3 regions of the Phycicoccus jejuensis genome follow, and region 3 is predicted to be linked to each of the others. Evidence: predicted binding sites of a transcription regulator. Region 3 holds the regulator's gene; each other region holds the start of a gene.
The links. Region 3 encodes LexA, which represses DNA repair genes until DNA is damaged. Its sites were predicted from a motif close to TCGAACANNTGTTCGA; they were not measured.
Positions count from the first base shown of each region.

Region 1: LG324_RS09975 (alpha-ketoglutarate-dependent dioxygenase AlkB) is a predicted target of LexA. The motif match lies at 4,776-4,791, and genes of this name have one in related genera.
Region 2: LG324_RS19650 (HNH endonuclease signature motif containing protein) is a predicted target of LexA. The motif match lies at 4,126-4,141, and genes of this name have one in related genera.

Region 1 is NZ_CP085209.1:2,115,060-2,121,851, reverse strand. Features, by position in the region: gene LG324_RS10010 (metal ABC transporter permease) at 1-53, shown strand, start outside; gene LG324_RS10005 (Fur family transcriptional regulator) at 50-460, shown strand; gene LG324_RS10000 (isoprenyl transferase) at 477-1,283, opposite strand; gene recO (DNA repair protein RecO) at 1,280-2,005, opposite strand; gene LG324_RS09990 (DNA-3-methyladenine glycosylase family protein) at 2,408-3,244, opposite strand; gene LG324_RS09985 (hypothetical protein) at 3,296-3,991, shown strand; gene LG324_RS09980 (SDR family NAD(P)-dependent oxidoreductase) at 4,013-4,693, opposite strand; gene LG324_RS09975 (alpha-ketoglutarate-dependent dioxygenase AlkB) at 4,812-5,438, shown strand; gene LG324_RS09970 (iron chaperone) at 5,454-5,798, opposite strand; gene LG324_RS09965 (VOC family protein) at 5,818-6,132, opposite strand; gene LG324_RS09960 (PfkB family carbohydrate kinase) at 6,181-6,792, opposite strand, start outside.
Region 2 is NZ_CP085209.1:4,117,879-4,124,670, reverse strand. Features, by position in the region: gene LG324_RS19675 (substrate-binding domain-containing protein) at 1-628, shown strand, start outside; gene LG324_RS19670 (ABC transporter permease) at 640-1,641, shown strand; gene LG324_RS19665 (ATP-binding cassette domain-containing protein) at 1,638-2,483, shown strand; gene LG324_RS19660 (sugar phosphate isomerase/epimerase family protein) at 2,480-3,358, shown strand; gene LG324_RS19655 (nucleoside/nucleotide kinase family protein) at 3,366-4,061, shown strand; gene LG324_RS19650 (HNH endonuclease signature motif containing protein) at 4,188-5,798, shown strand; gene LG324_RS19645 (LLM class F420-dependent oxidoreductase) at 5,838-6,792, shown strand, end outside.
Region 3 is NZ_CP085209.1:3,054,687-3,061,478, reverse strand. Features, by position in the region: gene LG324_RS14495 (LysR family transcriptional regulator) at 1-206, opposite strand, end outside; gene LG324_RS14490 (NAD-dependent protein deacetylase) at 315-1,289, shown strand; gene LG324_RS14485 (GNAT family N-acetyltransferase) at 1,286-1,795, shown strand; gene LG324_RS14480 (RimK family alpha-L-glutamate ligase) at 1,805-3,004, opposite strand; gene LG324_RS14475 (ATP-dependent zinc protease) at 3,028-3,504, shown strand; gene LG324_RS14470 (succinylglutamate desuccinylase/aspartoacylase family protein) at 3,504-4,472, shown strand; gene lexA (transcriptional repressor LexA) at 4,485-5,201, opposite strand; gene LG324_RS14460 (LysM peptidoglycan-binding domain-containing protein) at 5,452-5,853, shown strand; gene LG324_RS14455 (hypothetical protein) at 6,126-6,305, shown strand; gene LG324_RS14450 (GNAT family N-acetyltransferase) at 6,523-6,792, opposite strand, start outside.

The sequences.
Region 1 (6,792 bases), 940 kb from region 3:
GCCACCACCACGCACCCGAGCACGACCGGCCGCAGGAGGCAGGGACCCGATGACCGAGCAGACGCAGGCCGCCCGCCGGCCCACCCGCCAGCGGGCCGCGATCGCGCAGGCGCTCACCGGCACCGTCGAGTTCCGCTCCGCCCAGGAGATCCACTCGTCGATGGCCGGCGACGGCACCCGCGTCGGGCTGGCCACGGTCTACCGCAACCTCCAGGCGATGGCCGCCGACGGCGAGGTCGACGTCATCCGCACCGCGGACGGCGAGGCGGTCTACCGCTCGTGCGCGACCGACGACCACCACCACCACGTCGTGTGCCGCTCCTGCGGCCTCGCGGTCGAGGTCACCGGCGACGCCGTCGAGCGGTGGGCCGAGGCCGTGGCCGCCGAGCACGGCTTCACGCAGGTGCGCCACACCGTCGAGATCGACGGCCTCTGCGCGGAGTGCGCGGCACGCCGCTGACGTCCGTCGGGCGGGGTCAGCCGGCCGGGGCCTCCGGCACGCCGGGTGCGTCGACGGCGCCGCCGTACCGCCGCTCGCGGTCGACGTAGGACTCGACCGCGGCCCAGAGGTCGCGGCGGTCGTAGTCGGGCCAGAGCCGGTCCTGGAAGACCATCTCGGCGTAGGCGCTCTGCCACAGGAGGAAGTTGCTCGTGCGCTGCTCACCGGAGCTGCGGACGAAGAGGTCGACGTCCGGCATGTCCGGCTCCGGCAGGTAGCGGGCCACGGTGCGCTCGTCGACGCTGCGCGGCTTGAGCCGGCCCGCGGCGACGTCCTGCGCGAGGCGCTGCACGGCGTCCCCGATCTCGGCGCGGCCGCCGTAGTTGACGCAGAAGTACAGCGTCAGGCCGGTGTTGTGCCGCGTCATCTCCTGGGCCGTCTCGAGCTCCTTGATGACCGAGCCCCACAGGCGTGGCCGCCGGCCGACCCAGCGCATCCGCACGCCCCACGCGTGCAGCTGGTCGCGGCGGCGACGGATGACGTCGCGGTTGAAGCCCATGAGGAAGCGGACCTCGTCCGGGCTGCGCTTCCAGTTCTCGGTGCTGAAGGCGTACGCCGACAGGTGCGTGACGCCGACCTCGATGGCGCCCGCGACGACGTCGAGGAGCGCGGCCTCGCCGGCCTCGTGGCCCTTGGTACGGGCGAGCCCGCGCTGGTTGGCCCAGCGACCGTTGCCGTCCATGACGACGGCGACGTGGCGCGGCATCCGCGACGCCTCGATGACCGGGGCCTGCGCGCCGCTGGGGTGCGGGAAGGGGCGCTCGTAGGGGGTGGGGCCGCTCACCGCTCCACCATACGGAGGCTGCGGATACCGCGTTCGAGGTGCCACTGGAGGAAGGCCGCGGTGAGGCCGCTGCCCTCGCGGCGCTGCCGGGGGTCGGCGTCGTCGGCGAGCGCCCAGTCCCCGGCGAGGAGCGCGGCGAGCAGACGCAGGGTGTCGGGGTGCGGGGCGGTCGAGCCGGGCGCGCGGCACACCGGGCAGACCGCGCCGCCGGCCGCGACGTGGAAGGCGCGGTGCGGGCCGGGCGCGCCGCACTTGGCGCAGTCGTGGAAGCTCGGGGCGTACCCGCCGATGGCCATCGCCCGCAGGAGGTAGGCGTCGAGGACGAGGCCGGGGTCGTGCTCGCGGTGGGCCAGGCTGCGCAGCGCGCCGGCGAGCAGGAGGTACTGCTGGAGGGCGGGCTCGCGCTCCTCGGTCAGCCGGTCGCAGGTCTCGAGCACCGCCGTGGCCGCCGTCCACGCGGGGTAGTCGCGGGCGATCGCCTCGCCCCACGGGTCCATCGTCTCGACCTGGGTGACGGTGTCGAGGGTGCGGCCCTCGTAGCACTGGAGGTCGATGTGCATCCCCGGCTCGAGACGCGCCCCGAACCGGGAGCGGGTGCGGCGCACGCCCTTGCCGACGACCCGGAGCTTGCCGAGGCGCCGGGACAGGACGGTGACGATGCGGTCGGCCTCACCCAGCTTGTGGGTGCGCAGGACGATCGCCTCGTCGCGGTAGAGGGGCACCGCACCATCATCCGCCCCCGCACCGACATCCCCGGCGCCGCCCCGCCGACGACCCCGCCCCGGACATCCCCGCACGTGCGGGGTTGTCGCTGTCCGGCGCCCTCCCAGCGCACGCCAAGCCCGCACGTGCGGGGTTGCCGCTGTCCGACCCCCTCCCGGCGCACGACAAGCCCGCACGTGCGGGGTTATCGCGGTCCGAGCCCCACCCCAGCGCACGTAAAGCCCGCACGTGCGGGGGTTATCGCTGTCCGGCGCCCTCCCAGCGCACGTAAAGCCCGCACGTGCGGGGTCGTCACGACCCGTTGACGACCTGCACGCGACCGTGGCGCGGGACATGGGGTGATCACCCCCGCTCTGGCGCCATGAGGGACGCCACCATCCGCGCCCCGGCGTCCGCCGGTGTCAGCGGGGGTCGAGGGCGTGATGGGTCCACAGGTGCACGACGGCGAGGCTGCGGTGCGGCGCCCAGGCCTCGGCCAGCCGGGCCGCCTCACGCGCCGGTACGCCGCCGAGCGCCTTGCGCAGGACGAGGTCTCCGGGCAGGAAGACGTCGGGGTCGCGCAGGCAGCGCATCATCACGAGGTCAGCGGTCCACGGGCCGACCCCCGGCAGCGCGAGGAGCTCGGCCCGCCGCGCGGTCCGCAGCGCCGGGTCGGGCTCGGCCTCGAGCGACAGCCCCCCGGCCACCGCGGCGCCGAGGGCCACGAGCGTGCGGGCGCGGGCGCCGGTGACGCCCACCGCTCGTTGCAGCTCGTCGGGGTCGGCGGCCGCGAGCGCCACCGGCTCGACGGGCAGCAGCGCCGCCAGCCGGGTCGCGAACACCCGGCCGGCCGCGAGCGACACGTGCTGCCCGAGGACGACGTTGACCGCGGCGGCGAACGGGTCCGGCGCACCGGGCACTCGCACGTGCGGCCGCGCTCGCACCAGCACCCCCAGGACGGGGTCGTCGGCGAGCGCCGCCACCCCCGGCGCCGGGTCGAGGTCGAGCCCGAGCCACCGCCGCCCCGCCATTAGGGCGCCCGCCGCCCCCGGTCCCCCCGAGCGCAGCACCGGCGCACCGGACCCCGGCAGCACGACCTCGAGCCACCCGTCCCCGACCGACCGCCGGTGGATGCTCCCGCCGGGCTCCACCGTCGTCGTCTCGACGCCGTCGACGGCATGCGCGACGAGCCAGGCCCGCAGCGCCGGCACGTCGACCGGCGCGGACACGACCTCCTCGGTCAGGGGCGGGACGGGCACGCGCCCATCCAACCCCACCCCGGCGACACCGCTGCGCCCTACGCTGCCGGGATGACGCAGCAGCCGTTCTTCGACCCGTGGCCGGAGCCGGAGGAGCTCGAGCCCGACCAGCCCGAGTACGACATCCCGTGGATGCCGCCGCGGCACGTCGTGGGGGTGACCGTCCCCCTCGACGTCGCGATCTTCACCGGCCCCGACGTCGTCGTCCGGGCGACCCGGGCGCGTGCGTTCTCGCGCGGTCTCGAGATCGAGGTCGAGGCGTGGGTCCGGCCCGGCGCCACCCGACCGGTCGACGACGTCGCGCACGTCTGGGAGCAGCAGGAGCCGCGCTTCGGCGTCCGGCTCGCCGACGGGACGCGCCTCGGACACCGCCCCCCGCACGGCCCTCCGGACGAGGACGCCGGCCCCTCGACCCTCGCGCAGACCAGCGGCCAGGGCGACGCGTTGCGCTCGAGCCGCTGGTGGTGGCTCCACCCGTTCCCCGACGGCGACGCGCTCGAGCTCGTCGTGCGCTGGGACCACCTCGGCGTGCCCGAGAGCGCGGCCTCCCTCCCCCTGGCACCGCTGCGCGAGGCCGCCACGGGCGAGCACGTCCTCTGGGACCCGCCTCCGCCGCCCGGCGAGGACGGGGTCGGCTGGTTCGCCTACGCGCCGATGTCGGGCGCCACGTACGGCTCCTCGCTGGCGATCACGTGGGACGACGACGAGGGCGAGGACGCCGGGGAGAGCTCGGACGAGGAGGAGTAGGCCCGCCCACCACGACCGGGCTCAGGCGAAGTCGCCGGATGCCACCTCGGCCGTGCGCTGCTCGATCGCGTCGAGCACGACCTGCGCAACCTGCTGGGGCTCGAGCCCCTGCGGCAGCGACGGCGCCGTCCCGGCCAGCGGGCGCGTCGCGAGCCCGGTCTCGGTGTGCGGGGGCCTCAGGTCGATGACCTGCACCCCGCTGCGGCGGGCCTCGCGGGCCAGCGCGCGGTCGGCGGCGGTCAGGGCCGCCTTGGCCGCGGCGTAGGCGACCATCCCGGGCAGCGGTGCCTCGGCGACGACGGCGCTGAGGTTCGCGAGGTAGCCCTTGGTCTCCCCCAGGGCGGGCAGCACCCGGCGCGCGAGGAAGAGCGGGCCGATGACGTCGGTGAGGAAGAGCTCCTCGATGACGGCGTCGTCGGTGTCGACGAGCGTCCCGAAGGCGACGACGCCCGCCGCGTTGACGACCCCGTCGAGCCGTCCGTGCTCCTGGCGGCAGTGCGCGACGAGCCGGTCCCCCAGCGCGGCGTCCCCGATCTCGCCGACCACCTGGGTCGCCCCCGGGACGGCCTCGCCCAGCCGACCCGCGTCCCGTCCGACCGCGACGACGGTGGACCCCCGCTCCTGCAGCCCCCGCGCGACCAGCCCGCCGAGCACCCCCGAGGCACCGACGACCGCCACGACCTGTGCGTTCTCCTCGCTCATGGCGCCACTCTCGCAGCGGGCGCCGCGTGCCCGCGGGCACGGACCCGTCGCCTCCGGCGCGCGTCGAACGTGGGGCGAGATCGTGGACACGTGTTCGATTCCGGGCTACGCTCACCACATGGCAGTGCTCCAGGGCTCGCTCCTCGACCTCGCCGACGGCATCGAGGTCCGGCCGCTCGGCGACTCGGTGCGACGCACGGTGCTCGACCACAGCGCGTGGGTCGACGAGCGCACCGGATGGGTCGGTGGCGCCGACGAGCTCTACGAGGCGCTGCGCCGTGACGTCCCGTGGTTCGCCGAGCGGCGGCAGATGTACGACTCGGTCGTCGACACCCCGCGCCTGCTGTCCTTCTACGGGGAGGGCGACCCGCTCCCCCACCTCGCGCTCGAGGAGGCCCGCGACGCCCTCTCGGCGCACTACGCCGCCGAGCTCGGGGAGCCGTTCGTCACCGCCGGCCTGTGCCTCTACCGTGACGGGCACGACTCGGTCGCGTGGCACGGCGACCGCATCGGGCGCAGCCGCAACCAGGACACGATGGTGGCGATCCTGTCCGTCGGCGCCCCGCGCGACCTCCTGCTCCGCCCGCGCGAGGGCGGCGCCTCCCGCCGGTTCGCCGCCGGGCACGGCGACCTCCTCGTGATGGGCGGCTCCTGCCAGCGCACCTGGGACCACGCCGTCCCGAAGACCGCGCGCCCCGTCGGTCCGCGCATCAGCATCCAGTTCCGGGTGCGGGGAGTGCGCTGACGCGCGAGGACCCGTTCAGCCGCGGATGCTCGCGACGCGGAACTCGACGACCCTCCGGACGAGCCCGAGCGGCAGCGGCCGGTCCAACGGCAGCTGCACCGAGCCCTTGCCCTGCCGGTAGGCGGCGAACTCCTCCGCGAAGGCCTCGTGCCCGTTCGGGGTCGCGTAGAAGCCGACGTGCCGCTCGAACCCGGCGAAGTAGACCAACGGCTTCTTGTCCAGCTTGTACGCGGGCATCCCGTAGGCCATCGACTCGACCGCGTCGGGCGCCACCTCGCGGACGACCCGGCGCATCGCGTCGAGCCGCTCGCGCACCTCGCCCTCGAAGCCGGCCAGGTACTCGTCGACGGTGTCGGCCATGGGGGCTCCTCGGGGGCGGTCAGTCGGTGAGGACGACGCGGTTGCCGTCGGGGTCGGCGAGCCGCAGGATGCGCACGCTGCTCGCCTGCTCGACGCCCTCGTGGGCGACGCCGGCCGCGGTCAACCGCGCGGCGACGGCGTCGAGGTCGGAGACGGTGACGGTGCAGCCGGAGCGACCCGCCGCGTCGGGCTCGCGCCAGACCTGCAGGCCCGCACCGGGGCCGAGGCGCCACTCGAGCAGGCCGTCCATCGGGCGCTCGTCGGGCCCCCGCCCGAGCAGCGCCGTGTACCAGCGCTCGGCGGCGTCGAGGTCGGAGACGCGGAGGTTGGGCATCACGAGGGTTGCTTCCATGTCAGAGCAGACCCGTCCCGGGGCAGGAACTCATCGCTGCCGCGCCCAGCCGAGGGCGCCCGGGTGGGCCACCGAGCGCGAGGCGACCTCCACCGCGCGGGCCAGGGCTGCGGGCAGGTCGCCGGCTCCCCCACGGCCGAGCTCGGCGAGGAGCGCTCCGTGCAGGACGTCACCGGCCCCGAGGGTGTCGACGACGTCGACGACCGGCACGGGCACCTCGCCGTGCAGACCGCCCGCCCAGCGCCAGCGCACCGGCCCGGCGCCGTCGGACACCGCCGCCCACGACGGCCCCGCCGTCAGGACGGCCTGGAGCGCCCCGGCCGACCCCGGGTCGCCCGGCACCGTGAACGCGGACGACAGCACGGCGAGGTCGGTCTCGGCCAGCAGCTCCTCGAGCCCCGGCTTCCACGAGCCCCCGTCCAGGAGCACCGGCACGCCCCGCCGCCGGGCCGCCCGCGCGACCGCCACGGCGACCGGCAGGTGGTGCCCGTCGACGAGCACCGCCGCCACCCCGTCGAGCAGGGCGTCGAGCGCCGAGTCCGACGGCGCCCCGAGATCCCCCACCCCGACGGCGTTGCGCGACACCACGGCCCGCTCCCCGGTCGCCTGCGTCACCAGCACGGTCGACAGGGGCGGCTCGAA
Region 2 (6,792 bases), 1.1 Mb from region 3:
CGCCGCCAAGGCCGCGGGCGCGAAGATCGCGACCTACATCGGCACCGACAACAACGCCGCCGGGCAGCTCGCCGGGAAGCAGATGGGCACCCTCCTGCCGGACGGCGGCGCGGTCGCCCTCGTCGGCGGGATCTCCGGTGACGTCACGAGCGGCGCGCGGCTCGACGGCTTCACCGCCGGCAAGCCGGCCAACGTCAGCATCGTCCAGACCGTCGCCGCCGACTGGGACCGCCAGACCGCGCTGACCAAGGCGACCGACATCATGCGCGCCAACCCCGACCTCAAGGGCTTCTTCGCCGCCAACGACGACATGGGCCTGGGCATCGCCCGCGCGATCGCCCACGCCGGCAAGACCGGGCAGATCAAGGTCATCAGCGTCGACGGCAACAAGGACGCGTTCGAGGCGATCAAGAGCGGCGGCATCGACGCCGTCGTCGCCCAGTTCCCCTACGTCGTCGGCAAGATGGGCCTCGAGGCCTGCGAGGCCGCGATGAAGGGCAAGACGCTGCCCGAGAAGGTCGACGCGCCGGTCCAGGTCGTCACCAAGGACACCGTCGACGCCGCGCTCTCGGCCGCCCCCAAGCCGGGCGAGGCGTACGACGACCCGTTCGCGGAGCTCCTCAAGTGACGGCCCCGACCGTGACCCCCGCCCCGTCGTCCACCGCCCCCTCGTCCGCCCCGCCGGCGGACGAGGCGGGCCCCCGCCCCCGCACCGGATGGCGCGACGTCGCGAACTGGGCCGACTGGGCCGCGCTCGTCGGGCTCGTCGTCCTCGTCGTCGTCTTCCAGGCGCTCAACCCGACCTTCCTCAGCGCGGGCAACATCCAGTCGATGCTCGTCGCGGCCGCGATCCTCGTCGTCCTCGCCGTGGGCCAGACCTTCGTCGTCGCGACGAGCGGCATCGACCTCTCGATCGCGTCGACGATGACCCTCGCGGCCGTCGTCCTCGGGATCGTCTTCACCTCCGGCGCCGGCCTGCTGCCCGCGGTCGTCGCGGCCGTCGTCGCCGGCGGCCTCGTCGGGCTCGCGAACGGCCTGCTCGTCGCCCGCGGAAAGATCACCGACTTCATCGTCACCCTCGGGTCGCTCTCCGCGGCCTCCGGGCTGGCCCTGGTCCTCTCCGACGGCAAGCCGGCGACGATCATCAGCGCGCCGCTGCTGCGCCTGTCGACCGGGTCGGTCGGGATCATCGGCTACTCGGTGGTCGTCGCGGCGGCGATCGCCGTCGTCGCGCACGTGGTCCTCTTCCACACGCGGTTCGGTACCCACGTGCTCGCGACCGGGGGCAACGCCGAGGCGGCCAACGCCACCGGCGTGCGCACCGCCCGGGTCAAGACGGCGGTCTACGTCATCGCCGGCCTGCTCGCCGGGGTCGGGGCCGTGCTCCTCGTGGCCCGCGTCGGCGCCGCCGAGCCCGCGGCCAACACCGCCTTCCTGCTCAACAGCGTCGCCGCGGTCGTCCTCGGCGGGGTCAGCCTCTTCGGCGGACGGGCCACGGTGCTCGGGCCGGTCATCGGCGCGCTCCTGCTCACGGCGCTCGTCAACGGCCTGACCCTGCTCGGGGTCTCGCAGTTCTACCAGCCCCTGTCCGTCGGCGTCGTCGTCGTCGCGGCGGCCTTCCTCACGAGGTTCCAGAAGTGACCAGCACCCAGACCGCGGGGACGCCCCTCGCCCATGACGTCCCCTCCGACGCGCTCCTCGACGTCCGCGACATCAGCCTCTCGTTCGGGCAGGTCCGCGCGCTGCGCGACGTGACGATGCACGCCCGCCGGGGCGAAGTCACCGCGATCGTCGGCGACAACGGCGCCGGCAAGAGCACGCTCATCCGCTGCATCAGCGGGATCCACCGCCCCGACGCCGGCACCATCCGGTTCGACGGCGCGGCCACCGGCTTCCGCTCGCCCGAGGACGCCCGCGAGGCCGGCATCGAGACCGTCCACCAGAACCTCGCGCTCGTCGAGGACCTCACGGTGTGGCAGAACCTCTACCTCAACCGCGAGCTGACCCGCGGGGTCGGGCCGTTCCGCGTCCTCGACCGGAAGGCGATGCGCGCCGGCGCGGCCGAGAAGGTCTCCGGCCTCGCGGTCAACGTCCCCGCGGTCGGCTCGCGGGTGCGGCGCCTCAGCGGTGGGCAGCGGCAGGCGGTGGCCATTTGCCGGGCCGCCGGGTTCGCCTCGAAGCTCATCATCATGGACGAGCCGACGGCCGCCCTCGGTGTCCAGGAGACCGCCAAGGTCGAGCGGCTCGTCGAGGACCTGCGCGGGCAGGGCCACGCGATCGTCCTCATCAGCCACAACTTCGCCCAGGTGCTGCGGCTCAGCGACGCCGTCTGGGTCATGCGGGCCGGGCGCTGCGTCGCCGGCCGCCGCACCGCGCAGACCGACGGCGACGAGATCGTCGGCCTCATCACCGGCGCCCGCCCGGGCGACCACGAGGCCGTGCCCGCCGGCGCGGCCTCCCCGACGGAAGGACCCACCCCGTGACCGCGAACCCCCTCGGCATCCACGCCCTCGTCTGGGTCGGTGACACCTCCCCGGAGTCCGTCGCCGCCGCCGTCGAGCGCACCGCCGCGACCGGCTTCGACCTCCTCGAGTTCTCGCTGCACGACTCGGTCAACCTCGACCGCGCCGCCACCCGGGCGGCCCTCGAGGCCCACGGGCTGCAGGCCGCCTGCTCGCGGGGGCTCGCGCCGGATGCCGACGTCTCGAGCGAGGACCCGGCCGTCGTCTCCCGCGGCGCCGAGCTGCTCCAGGAGTCGCTCGCGGTGACGGCCGACATCGGCGGCACCGTCCTGACCGGTGCGCTGTACAGCGCCTTCGGCAAGGCGGCCGCGCCGCTCACCGCGAAGGGCCGGGCCAACGTCGTCGCCGTCCTCAAGGGCCTCGCCGTCGACGCGGCCGCACGCGGCGTCACGCTCGGGCTCGAGGTGTGCAACCGTTACGAGACCAACGTCGTCAACACCGCACGCGACGCGGTACGCCTCGCCGACGACATCGGCGCGGACAACGTCGTGGTGCACCTGGACACGTACCACATGAACATCGAGGAGGACTCGATGAGCGACCCCGTGCGCGAGGTCGGCGACCGCCTCGGCTACGTCCACGTCGGCGAGAACCACCGCGGCTACCTCGGCTCCGGCCACCTCGACTTCGAGGGCTTCTTCGGGGCCCTCGCCGACATCGGGTACCGCGGCCCGGTGACCTTCGAGTCGTTCTCGTCGGCCGTGCTCGCCCCGGGGCTGAGCAACGACCTGGCCATCTGGCGCAACCTCTGGTCCGACGGCACCGACCTCGCGCGGGAGGCGCACGGCTTCCTCACGGCGGGCCTGGACCGGGCCCACGCCGCCGTCGCGCGATGATGGGCCGATGAGCGCCGGCCCCCGACCGTCCGACACCGCCCCCGAGGGTCTCGGCGAGCTCGCCGACCTCGCCGAGACCCTGGTCGGGTCGGCCGGTGACGGACGCGCGCTGCTCGGCGTCGCCGGCGTGCCGGGGGCGGGCAAGTCGACGCTCGCGGAGGCGCTCGTCGCCGAGCTCGCCCGACGGCACGGGGACGGCTGGGTGGCCCAGGTGCCGATGGACGGCTACCACCTCGCGGACGTGCAGCTCGAGCGGCTCGGCCTGCGCGACCGCAAGGGCGCCCCGGCCACGTTCGACGCGCTCGGCTACGCGGCGCTGCTGCGCCGCCTGCGGGAGGACCCCGAGCGCGACGTCTACGCGCCGGGGTTCGAGCGGGTGCTGGAGCAGCCGATCGCCGGCGCGGTCGTCGTGCGCGGCGGGACGCGGCTCGTCGTCACCGAGGGCAACTACCTGCTGCTGGAGGGGGACTGGCGCGAGGCGCGCGAGGCCCTCGACGCCGTCTGGTTCGTCGACGGGGACGACGCCGTCCGGCGCCGCCGGCTGCTGGCCCGGCACGTCGAGTTCGGCAAGACGCCGGAGGAGGCCGCGGCCTGGGTGGCGGCGGTGGACGACCGCAACGCCGAGCTCGTGCGCGAGCGGGCCGGGGCGGCCGACCGCGTCGTACTCGTCACCGACGGCGGCTGGGAGCTCGCGCGCGGCTGACCCTCGCTCGCGTCGCCCCATCTGTTGCCAGCAAAAACTTTGACCGACAGGCGAATTCGCCTTCTCGAACCCTTGTTCGAACGGCCCCGCGGCGGTAGGCTGGGACCACGAGGGGAGGGGGAGCCGATGCAGTCCCAGACCACGGCGCGACCGGGTCCGCGCGAGGTCGCCGAGGCGGCCCGCAGGGCGCGGCAGGTGGTGGGCGCGGTCCTCTCCCCGGCCGGCGCCCGCGGCTCGAGCGAGGAGTGGGCCGCCGCCCTCGGTGAGCTCCGGGCCCTGGCCGACGTCGTCGAGGCGGCCGAGGCCGAAGCGGTCGTGCGCCTGGCGGCCATCGAGCCGCTCGTCCTCGAGACCGGCGAGCTCGTCGAGACCCACCGTGCGCCCGGCCACGTCTCGCTCGACGCGCCGTCGATCGTCTCCGGGGTGCTGGGGATGACGGCCGTCCACGCCGAGCACTGGGTGCGCGACGCCGTCCGCCGCGCCGCCGACGGCCCTGACGGGACCGACACTGCGACCGGCCTCGGCGCGCTCCACCTCGCCATGGCGCAGGGGCGCCTGGACGGGTACCGCGCGGGCGTCGTCGCCCGCGAGCTCGAGGAGGTCCCGGCGCAGGTCGCCGCCACCGTGCTCGAGGCCGTCGACGCGTACCTCGGCGTCGAGGACGCGCCCCGCCTGCGCCGCCGGGTGCGGCGGGTTCTGGCCCGCATCTCGCCGGACCTGTTGCGGCAGAGGGCGGTCCGGGCCCGGGCGGCGTCGTCGCTGCGCCGCTGGGTCGACGAGCCGGGCACCGACACCTGGCTCGGCACCTTCCCCTCCGAGGAGGCCTGTCGGGCGTGGGCCGCCATCGACGCGCTCGCGCAGCGCCTCGTCGCCGACGGCACCTGCGAGGGCATCGACCGGGCACGGGCCCGGGCGCTCACCGACCTCGTGACGGGCAGCGCGACCATCGACCTCCGGGTCCACGTCGTGACCGTCGTCCCGGACGGCGACCCTGACGGCGAGGTTCGGCCGGCGGGGTCGGCGGTTGCCACGCGGCCGACCGACCTCGTGACCGTGCACGGCGCTGCGCCCGGCGAGCCCGTCCTCGTCGCCCGCGACTGGCTGGAGCGTGCCGTGGCCGCCACCTCCTCCCGCCCCGACCACCTCGGGCGGGTCGTCGTCGACCCCTCGAGCGGTGCCCTCGTCCCGGTCGACGATCCCGGCGCCGACGACTACCGGCCGGGGGCCGGGCTCGCCCGGCTCGTGCGGGCGCGGGACGGGCGCTGCCGCTTCCCGGGGTGCCACGTCGCCGCCCGGTTCTGCGACCTCGACCACGTCGTGCCCTGGCCCGTCGGGCCCACCACGGCACGCAACCTCGTGTGCCTGTGCCGGCGGCACCACCGCACCAAGCAGCGGCCGGGATGGTCGGTCGTCCTCCACCCGGACGCCACGACGACCTGGGTGGACCCGACCGGTCGGCGCCGGACCACGCATCCGCTGGACCACCGGCCGGTCGTCCTGCCCGACACCGGGTCCGACGCCCACCTGCCGGCGCGCCCGGCCGGTGCGGCGCCGAGCGACGCACCCCACTCCGTGCTCGAGCACCTGCTCGAGCACGGCGGGCCGCCGCAGCCCTCGCGGGGCTGCCGGGTCGAGGTCCACCGCCCCCGCGGTCGGCCGCCGGGGCGGCTCGTCGTCGAGCTCGCGCCGCACCCCCGGCGGCGCCGCTCGACGCCGCCCGGGTCACCCCCGTTCTGAGCCGCCCGGTGAGGCCTCGACGGGCGTAGCGTCCCGAGGATGAGCATCCGCCTCGGCTACCAGATCCCGAACTTCAGCTACCCCGGGGGCGACCCCGCGCGCATCGTGCCGACCGTGGTCCAGCAGGCGCAGGAGGCGGACGCCGCGGGCGTGGACGCCGTCCTCGTGATGGACCACTTCTACCAGCTGCCCGGCATCGGCGAGCCGGACCAGCCCATGCTCGAGGCCTACACGCTGCTCGGCGCGCTCGCGACGGCCACCGAGCGGGTGCAGCTCTCGACGCTCGTCACCGGCAACACCTACCGCAACCCGACGCTGCTCGCGAAGGAGGTGACGACCCTCGACCTCGTGAGCGGCGGACGCGCGGTACTGGGCCTCGGCGCCGGCTGGTTCGAGCTCGAGCACCGGCAGCTGGGCTTCGAGTTCGGCACCTTCACCGACCGCTTCCAGCGGCTCGAGGAGGCGCTGTCCATCATCGAGCCGATGCTGCGCGGGGAGCGGCCGACGGTCTCCGGCGAGTGGTACCGCACGGAGTCGGCGATGAACGAGCCGCGGCTGCGCGACGACCTGCCGATCCTCCTCGGCGGTGGGGGAGAGCGGAAGACGTTCAGGTACGCGGCCCGCCACGCGGCGCACCTCAACCTCATCTGCAACGCGACCGAGATCCCCCGCAAGCTCGAGGCCCTCGCCGCCCGGTGCGAGGAGGAGGGGCGCGAGCGCTCGACGCTCGAGACCAGCTACCTGGCCTTCGTGATGATGGACCAGGACGGCGACGCGGCGCGCCGCCTGCACCGGGACTTCCTCGCCGCCCGCGGCGTCGACCTCGACGCGATGGACGAGGACCAGCGGCGCGCCGCGACCGACCGGCAGTTCGCCGGCACGCCCGAGGAGGTGGCCGGGCAGCTGCAGGAGCGGGTGCTCGACCACGGGGTCGACGGGCTCATCGTCAACATGGTCGCCAACGGCCACGAGCCGGGGGTCGTCTCGATGATGG
Region 3 (6,792 bases):
GCGTGGCGGGCGAGCACCCGGCCGGCCTCGGTGAGGCGGACGTTGCGCCCGACCCGCTCGACGAGCACCGTGCCGGTGCGCTGCTCGAGGCGGCGGACCATCTGCGAGATGGCCGGCTGGGTGTAGCCCAGCGAGGCGGCGGCGGCGGTGAAGCTGCCCTGCTCAGAGATGGCTCGCATGACGCGGAGGCCGGCGGCGTCGATCATGGGGCCCATCCTATAAGCGGGCGTTATCGACCGCCCGGGTCTCGCAACGCGGCGTCATCCGCGGCCGCTCCCCGGGGCGGTGTCGGCGGCGCGGGGGATACTGGCGCCATGCCGGAGACCCCCAGCGCGCCCCCCGTCGCGACGCTGCGGCTCGCCGGTCGCGACGAGGTCGGCCGCACCCCCGACTGGGCGACCCGGCCGCTGCCGCCCGAGGCCCGCGAGCCCGCCGCCGTCGCGCGGCTCGCGGACCTGCTGCGCGCGCACCCCGGCACCCTCGTCCTCTCCGGGGCCGGGATGTCCACCGACTCCGGCATCCCCGACTACCGCGGCCGCGACGGCACCCGTCGGGTCATGCCGATGCAGCACGGCGAGTTCTGCGCCTCGAGCGAGAACCGGCAGCGGTACTGGGCGCGCTCGTTCGTCGGCTGGCAGCGCTTCTCGCGCGCCGAGCCCAACCGTGGCCACCACGCCGTCGCCGCCCTCCAGGAGGCGGGGCTGCTCGGCCCGGTCATCACCCAGAACGTCGACGGCCTGCACCAGGCGGCCGGCTCGCACGACGTCACCGAGCTGCACGGCACGCTCGCCGAGGTCGTCTGCCTCACCTGCGGCGACCGCTCCGGCCGCGAGGAGCTCCAGGCGCGGATGGCCGCCGCCAACCCCGGCTTCGAGGAGCGGGTGCGCGGAGAGGCGCCGGACGGCTCGCAGGTGAGCAGCCAGATCCGCCCGGACGGCGACGTCGTCCTGCCCGAGGACGCCGTGGCCGGCTTCCGGCTCCCGCTCTGCCTCGTCTGCGGCGCCGACACCCTCAAGCCCGACGTCGTGTTCTTCGGCGGCTCGGTGCCGCGCGAGCGGGTCGACGCGTGCTTCGCGCTGACCGACGCCGCGCCCGCGCTGCTCGTCCTCGGCTCCTCGCTCGCCGTGATGTCGGGGCTGCGGTTCGTCCGGCACGCGGCGCGCCGGGGCATCCCGGTGGCTGCCGTGACGCGGGGGCCGACGCGCGGTGACGAGCACATGGCCCTGCGGGTCGACGCGCCCCTCGCCCCGACGCTCGAGCAGCTGCTGCGCGACGGGGCGGCCGCGTGACCGCGGCCGAGATCCGTTCCGCCACACCGGCGGACCTGCCGGGAATGGCCGTCATCTACAACGACGCCGTCCGGAACACCGTCGCGACGTTCGACCTCGAGCCGCGCCCCGACGACCACTACGCCCACCGCGTCGCGTCCACGCGCCCCGGCGACCACGTGCTCGTCGCCGTCGCGCCCGACGGCGACGTGCTCGGCTACGCGTTCTCGGGCACCTACCGGCCGCGCGCCGCGTACGACGGCACCCGCGAGGTGTCGGTCTACCTCGCCGAGGCCGCCCGGGGGCAGGGCCTCGGCCGCCGGCTCTACGCCGAGCTGCTGCGTCGGGTCGACGCCGACGGCGTGCACACCTGCGTCGCCGTCATCGCGCAGCCCAACCCGGCGAGCGAGGCGCTGCACCGGGCCCACGGGTTCGAGCACGTCGGCACGCTGCGCGAGGTCGGCTACAAGCTCGGCCGCCGCGTCGACACCGCGTTCTGGCAGCGCCCGCACCCCGACGGGCGCTGACGCCTCGCCTCACTCGGGGCGCGCGTCGTGGATCGGCTCCTTCGGCAGGCGCTTGACCTTGCGCGTGCGCCGGCGGCGGCTCGGGATCATCGAGCGCATCTCCTCGAGCTTGCCGAAGCAGAGCATCCGGTCGCCGGCCTCGAGCACGTGGTGGCTGTTGGGGTTGGGGATGACCATCGTCCCGCGGTGCAGCGTCAGTGCCGTGATGTCACGCTCGCGAAGACCACTGTCGCCCAACGACTTCCCGACGAGGTCGGACGCCTCGTGCACCGCGATCTCGGCGACGCCGTAGCCCGTCGAGACGGTGAGGCGCTGGCGCACGTCGATCTCGGGGAAGGCGACCTGGTTGTCGATGTGGTCGATGATCGCGCCCGCGACGTCGAGCTTGGTCGCGGTCTCGATCCCCTCGAGGCCGGGGGAGGAGTTGACCTCCATGACCTGCGGCCCCTCGTCGCTCTCGAGCATGTCGACACCGGCGACCCGCAGGCCCATGATCTGCGCGGAGCGGACGGCGGCGCGCTCGAAGTCGGGGTCGAGCTCGACCGGCTCGACCGACCCGCCGCGGTGCACGTTGGACCGGAACTCGTCGCCCTTGGCCACCCGGCGCATCGCGGCGACGACGCGGTCGCCGACCACGAGCGCGCGGATGTCGCGGCCCTTGCTCTCCTTGACGAACCGCTGGATGAGGACGTTCTGCTTCGTCGACTGCAGCGTCTCGATGATGGCCTCGGCGGTCTTCATCTCCGGCGCGAGGATGACCCCGATGCCCTGGGTGCCCTCGAGCAGCTTGATGACGACCGGCGCACCGCCGACCCGCTCGATGGCGGGGATGACGTCGGCGCGGTCGCGGACGAAGGTCGTGGGCGGCATCCCGATGTTGTGCCGCGACAGGATCTGGGTGGCGCGCAGCTTGTCCCGCGAGTTCGCGATGCCCCACGAGGTGTTGGGCGTGTAGACGTCCATCTGCTCGAACTGCCGCACGACGGCGGTGCCGAAGTAGGTGATGGAGTTGCCGATCCGCGGCAGGATCGCGTCGTACGTCGAGAGCCGCTTGCCGCGGAACTGGAGGTCCGGCTCATCTCCGGACAGGTCGATGCCGAAGCGGAGGGTGTTGAGGACCTTGACCTGGTGGCCACGGTCCTGGGCGGCGGTGCGCAGGCGCTGCGTACTGTACGAGCGAGGCGCGCGGGAGAGGATCGCGAGCTTCATGGTTTCCCGACGGGAGAGGACGGATGACGGACAGCCATTCCTACACCCTCGCGGGCTGGCGCGAGTGGGTCGGCCTCCCGGCGGTCGGTGTGCCGTGGGTCAAGGCCAAGCTCGACACCGGCGCGCGGTCCTCGTCGATCCACGCCTTCGACCTCGAGGACCTCGAGCGCGACGGCGAGCGGTGGGCCCGCTTCCGCATCCAGCCGTGGCAGCGCTCGGAGGCCGACGCCGTCCAGTGCGAGTGCCCCGTGCTCGACGTGCGCGAGGTCCGCTCGTCCTCGGGCCACGCCGAGGAGCGGCTCGTCGTCGCGATGGACCTCGTCCTCATGGGCCGCACGGTCGCCGCCGAGATGACCCTCGCGCGCCGCGACGAGATGGGCTTCCGGATGCTCGTCGGGCGCGAGGCGCTGCGCCAGGGCTTCGCCGTCGACCCCGGCCGCTCCTACCTCGGCGGCCGTCCGCCGCTCGCGATGCGCCGGCGCAACCGGGGGAGGGCCTGATGGCCCGGCGCCCCCTTCGGCCCTCCTTCGAGATCGGCCACGTGCGCGTGCGCGCCGGGCGCACGCAGTCGGTGTCGCTGCCGATCACCCGTCTGGTCACCGGCGCCGACGTCGAGCTGCCCGTCCGGGTCGTCCACGGGCGCGAGGAGGGACCGACCGTCTGGGTCGACGCCGCCATCCACGGCGACGAGGCGGTCGGGGTCGAGGTGGTGCGTCAGGTCGTCGCCGGCCTCGACCCGAAGACGTTCTGCGGCACCTTGATCGCCGTCCCCATCGTCAACGTCCTCGGCTTCTCGGCCGGGCAGCGATACCTGCCCGACCGCCGCGACCTCAACCGCTCCTTCCCGGGGTCGCCGCGCGGCTCGCTCGCCGGGCGCATCGCGCACCTGTTCATGACCGAGGTCGTCGACAAGTGCGAGGTCGGCATCGACCTGCACACCGGCTCGGACCGGCGCACCAACCTGCCGCAGGTCCGCGCCGACCTCGAGGACCCGCGCACCCGCGCGCTCGCCGAGGCCTTCGCGGCCCCCGTCATGCTCAACGCGAAGCTGCGCGACGGCTCGCTCCGGTACGCCGCCCGCGAGCGGGGCGCGACCGTCCTGCTCTACGAGGCGGGCGAGGCGTGGCGGATGGACCGCTGGGCCGTCGACGCCGGCGTGCTCGGCGTGCGCCGCGTGCTCGCCGCGCTCGGGATGACCGAGCCGGTCGCCGAGGACCCGCCGGCGCCGTCGGCGGTCTCGTTCCGCAGCGGATGGGTCCGGGCGCGCGGCACCGGCATGCTCCACCTCGAGGTCGCGCTGGGGGAGCGCGTCGAGCGCGGGGCGCGCCTCGGTGGCCTCTTCGACTCGCTCGGCAAGCGGGTGCGGCTGGTGCACGCCGACCGCTCCGGCGTCGTCGTCGGGCGCACCGAGGCGCCGCTGGTCAACTCCGGCGACGCGGTCGTCCACATCGCCGAGGTCGAGGACTGACGCCGGCCGGCCTCAGACGCGGCGCAGGACCGCGGTGACCTTGCCGAGGATCGTCGCGTGGTCGCCGTCGATCGGCTCGAAGGCCGGGTTGTGCGGCATGAGCCAGACCTTGCCGTCGCGCCGCTTGAAGGTCTTGACCGTCGCCTCGTTGTCGAGCATCGCCGCGACGATGTCGCCGTTCTCGGCGGTCGGCTGCTGGCGCACGACGACCCAGTCGCCGTCGCAGATGGCCGCGTCGACCATCGAGTCGCCGACGACCTTGAGCAGGAAGAGGCTGCCCTCGCCGACGATCTGCTTGGGCAACGGGAAGACGTCCTCGACGACCTCCTCGGCGGTGATCGGGACGCCGGCGGCGATCCGGCCGAGGACCGGGACGTAGGAGGCCTCGGGGCGCTCGTCGCCCTCGCCGGTGACGTCGACGACCTCGTCGGCCTCGGGGCGGCGGTAGCCGGAGCCCTGACGGTCGGGGGAGACGACCTCGATGGCGCGCGGCCGGTTGGGGTCGCGGCGCAGGAAGCCCTTGCGCTCGAGCGCCGAGAGCTGGTGGGCGACCGAGCTGGGGGAGGTGAGCCCGACGGCCTCGCCGATCTCGCGCATGCTCGGCGGGTAGCCGTGCCGGTCGACGGCGTTGCGGATGACCTCGAGGATCTTGCGCTGGCGGTGGGTGAGGTCCCCGCCGTCGCCGCGGTCGGGCATCTCGTGGATGTCGGCGTTCCTCGGACGTGCCATCTCGACCCCTTCGCTGCGGCCGCCCCGTGCCGACGGGGGGCCTGACCGGTGTTTTCGCAGGTCAGACGGTCTGTCGGTGGTGACATGCAGTCTGATCTGCATGCGGACATCCTACGAGCGACGGGCCTCGAACTCAAACATGTGTTCGACGCGTGTCTTGTCCGCCTCGAACGTGCGTGCTATAACTCGTACAGACGTTCTATCGAACACCGGTTCGACGGTGGCCCCGGCCGCCGGGATGGAGGACATGATGAGCGCGATCGCCTGGGACCCCACCGACCTCGGCCACACCCGCCCCGTGCCGGCGCGCCGCCCGCGGCTCGTCGTTCTCGAGGGCGGCGCCACCGGAGGGCGTGCGGCCCGCGCCGCACAGCCGGCGCTGCGGATCACCCGCCGCGGCCGCCTCGTGCTGCTCGTGCTCGCCACCCTCGCGCTGGCGGCAGCCCTCGGCCTGCGCGGCCTCGGGGGCGCGGGCGCCGTCGAGCCGGCCCACACCGTCTCGGTGTCGCCCGGCCAGACGCTGTCCGAGATCGCGTCCCGTGAGCTGCCCTCGATGTCCATCAGCGACGGCATCGTCGCCATCCAGCTCGCCAACGGGCTGAGCACCGCGCAGATCCGCGCCGGTCAGCAGCTGGTCGTCCCTGCGGGCTGAGCCGCCGCCGGGGGCGCCCGGTCCGGCGCGCCACGATCCCCGAGTCCCTCGACCCGACTCGGACGCCGGAGGGCGTCGTCTCCCGTGCAGAGGAGACGGCGCCCTCCGTGCTGTGTCCGGCCGGTGCCGGCCGCGCACCCCTGTCAAGCGCGCCACGCTCGGCCGAACGGGGGAGGGGGCATCCCCCGACCTGTCGGACCTCCGGGTCCCATCGGCCCGCGGGCACGCTCCGACGCTGCGCGACCCCCTTGTGCACGAACAGACTTCAAGGCATGCGGACACGTCGTCGCGGCTCCTACCGCCCCACCCACCACCCGGTCGTCCAGTGCGGCGGCCAGGGCCGGTGGCTCTGGTCGTGCGGCTGCGGAGCGCGCGGGTCCGCCACCTCGGGCGGCTGGCACGGTGCCTACACGGCGGCACTCGTGCACCACAGCCAGAGCCCCGGGGAATGAGACGTGCGGCCCGGGGATACACAGAGGGTCCCCGGGTCGCACCCCCTCGTCGTCGCTGGCTCTCCACCGACGCGACGACGGAGCGGGCGGCGCTGGCTGTCGTCTGCAGGGAGGCCGCGGCCCTCACGTCGCCGGGGCACCGCAGGTCCCCCCACTCCGACCCCCGACCGGGTCCGGGTGGGGGGATCGGCCGTCCCCGGCGCTGACGGGCCGAGGGTCAGGCCAGGGTCCGCCGCATGACCAGGCGCGGCATCCCGCTCGCGGTGGCGTCGGTGACACCGACCTCCTCGAAGCCGGCCCGCTCGAACATCGCCCGGGTCCCGACGAACGCCATCGTCAGGTCCAGCCGCCGCTCGCCGGGGTCGACCGGGTGGGCCTCGACCGCCGGCGCCCCCTGCTCGGCCGCCCAGGCCACGGCGCCCTCGATGAGGTGCGCCGTCACCCCCTGGCGCCGGTGGCCGCCGCGGACGACGACGCAGACGATGCT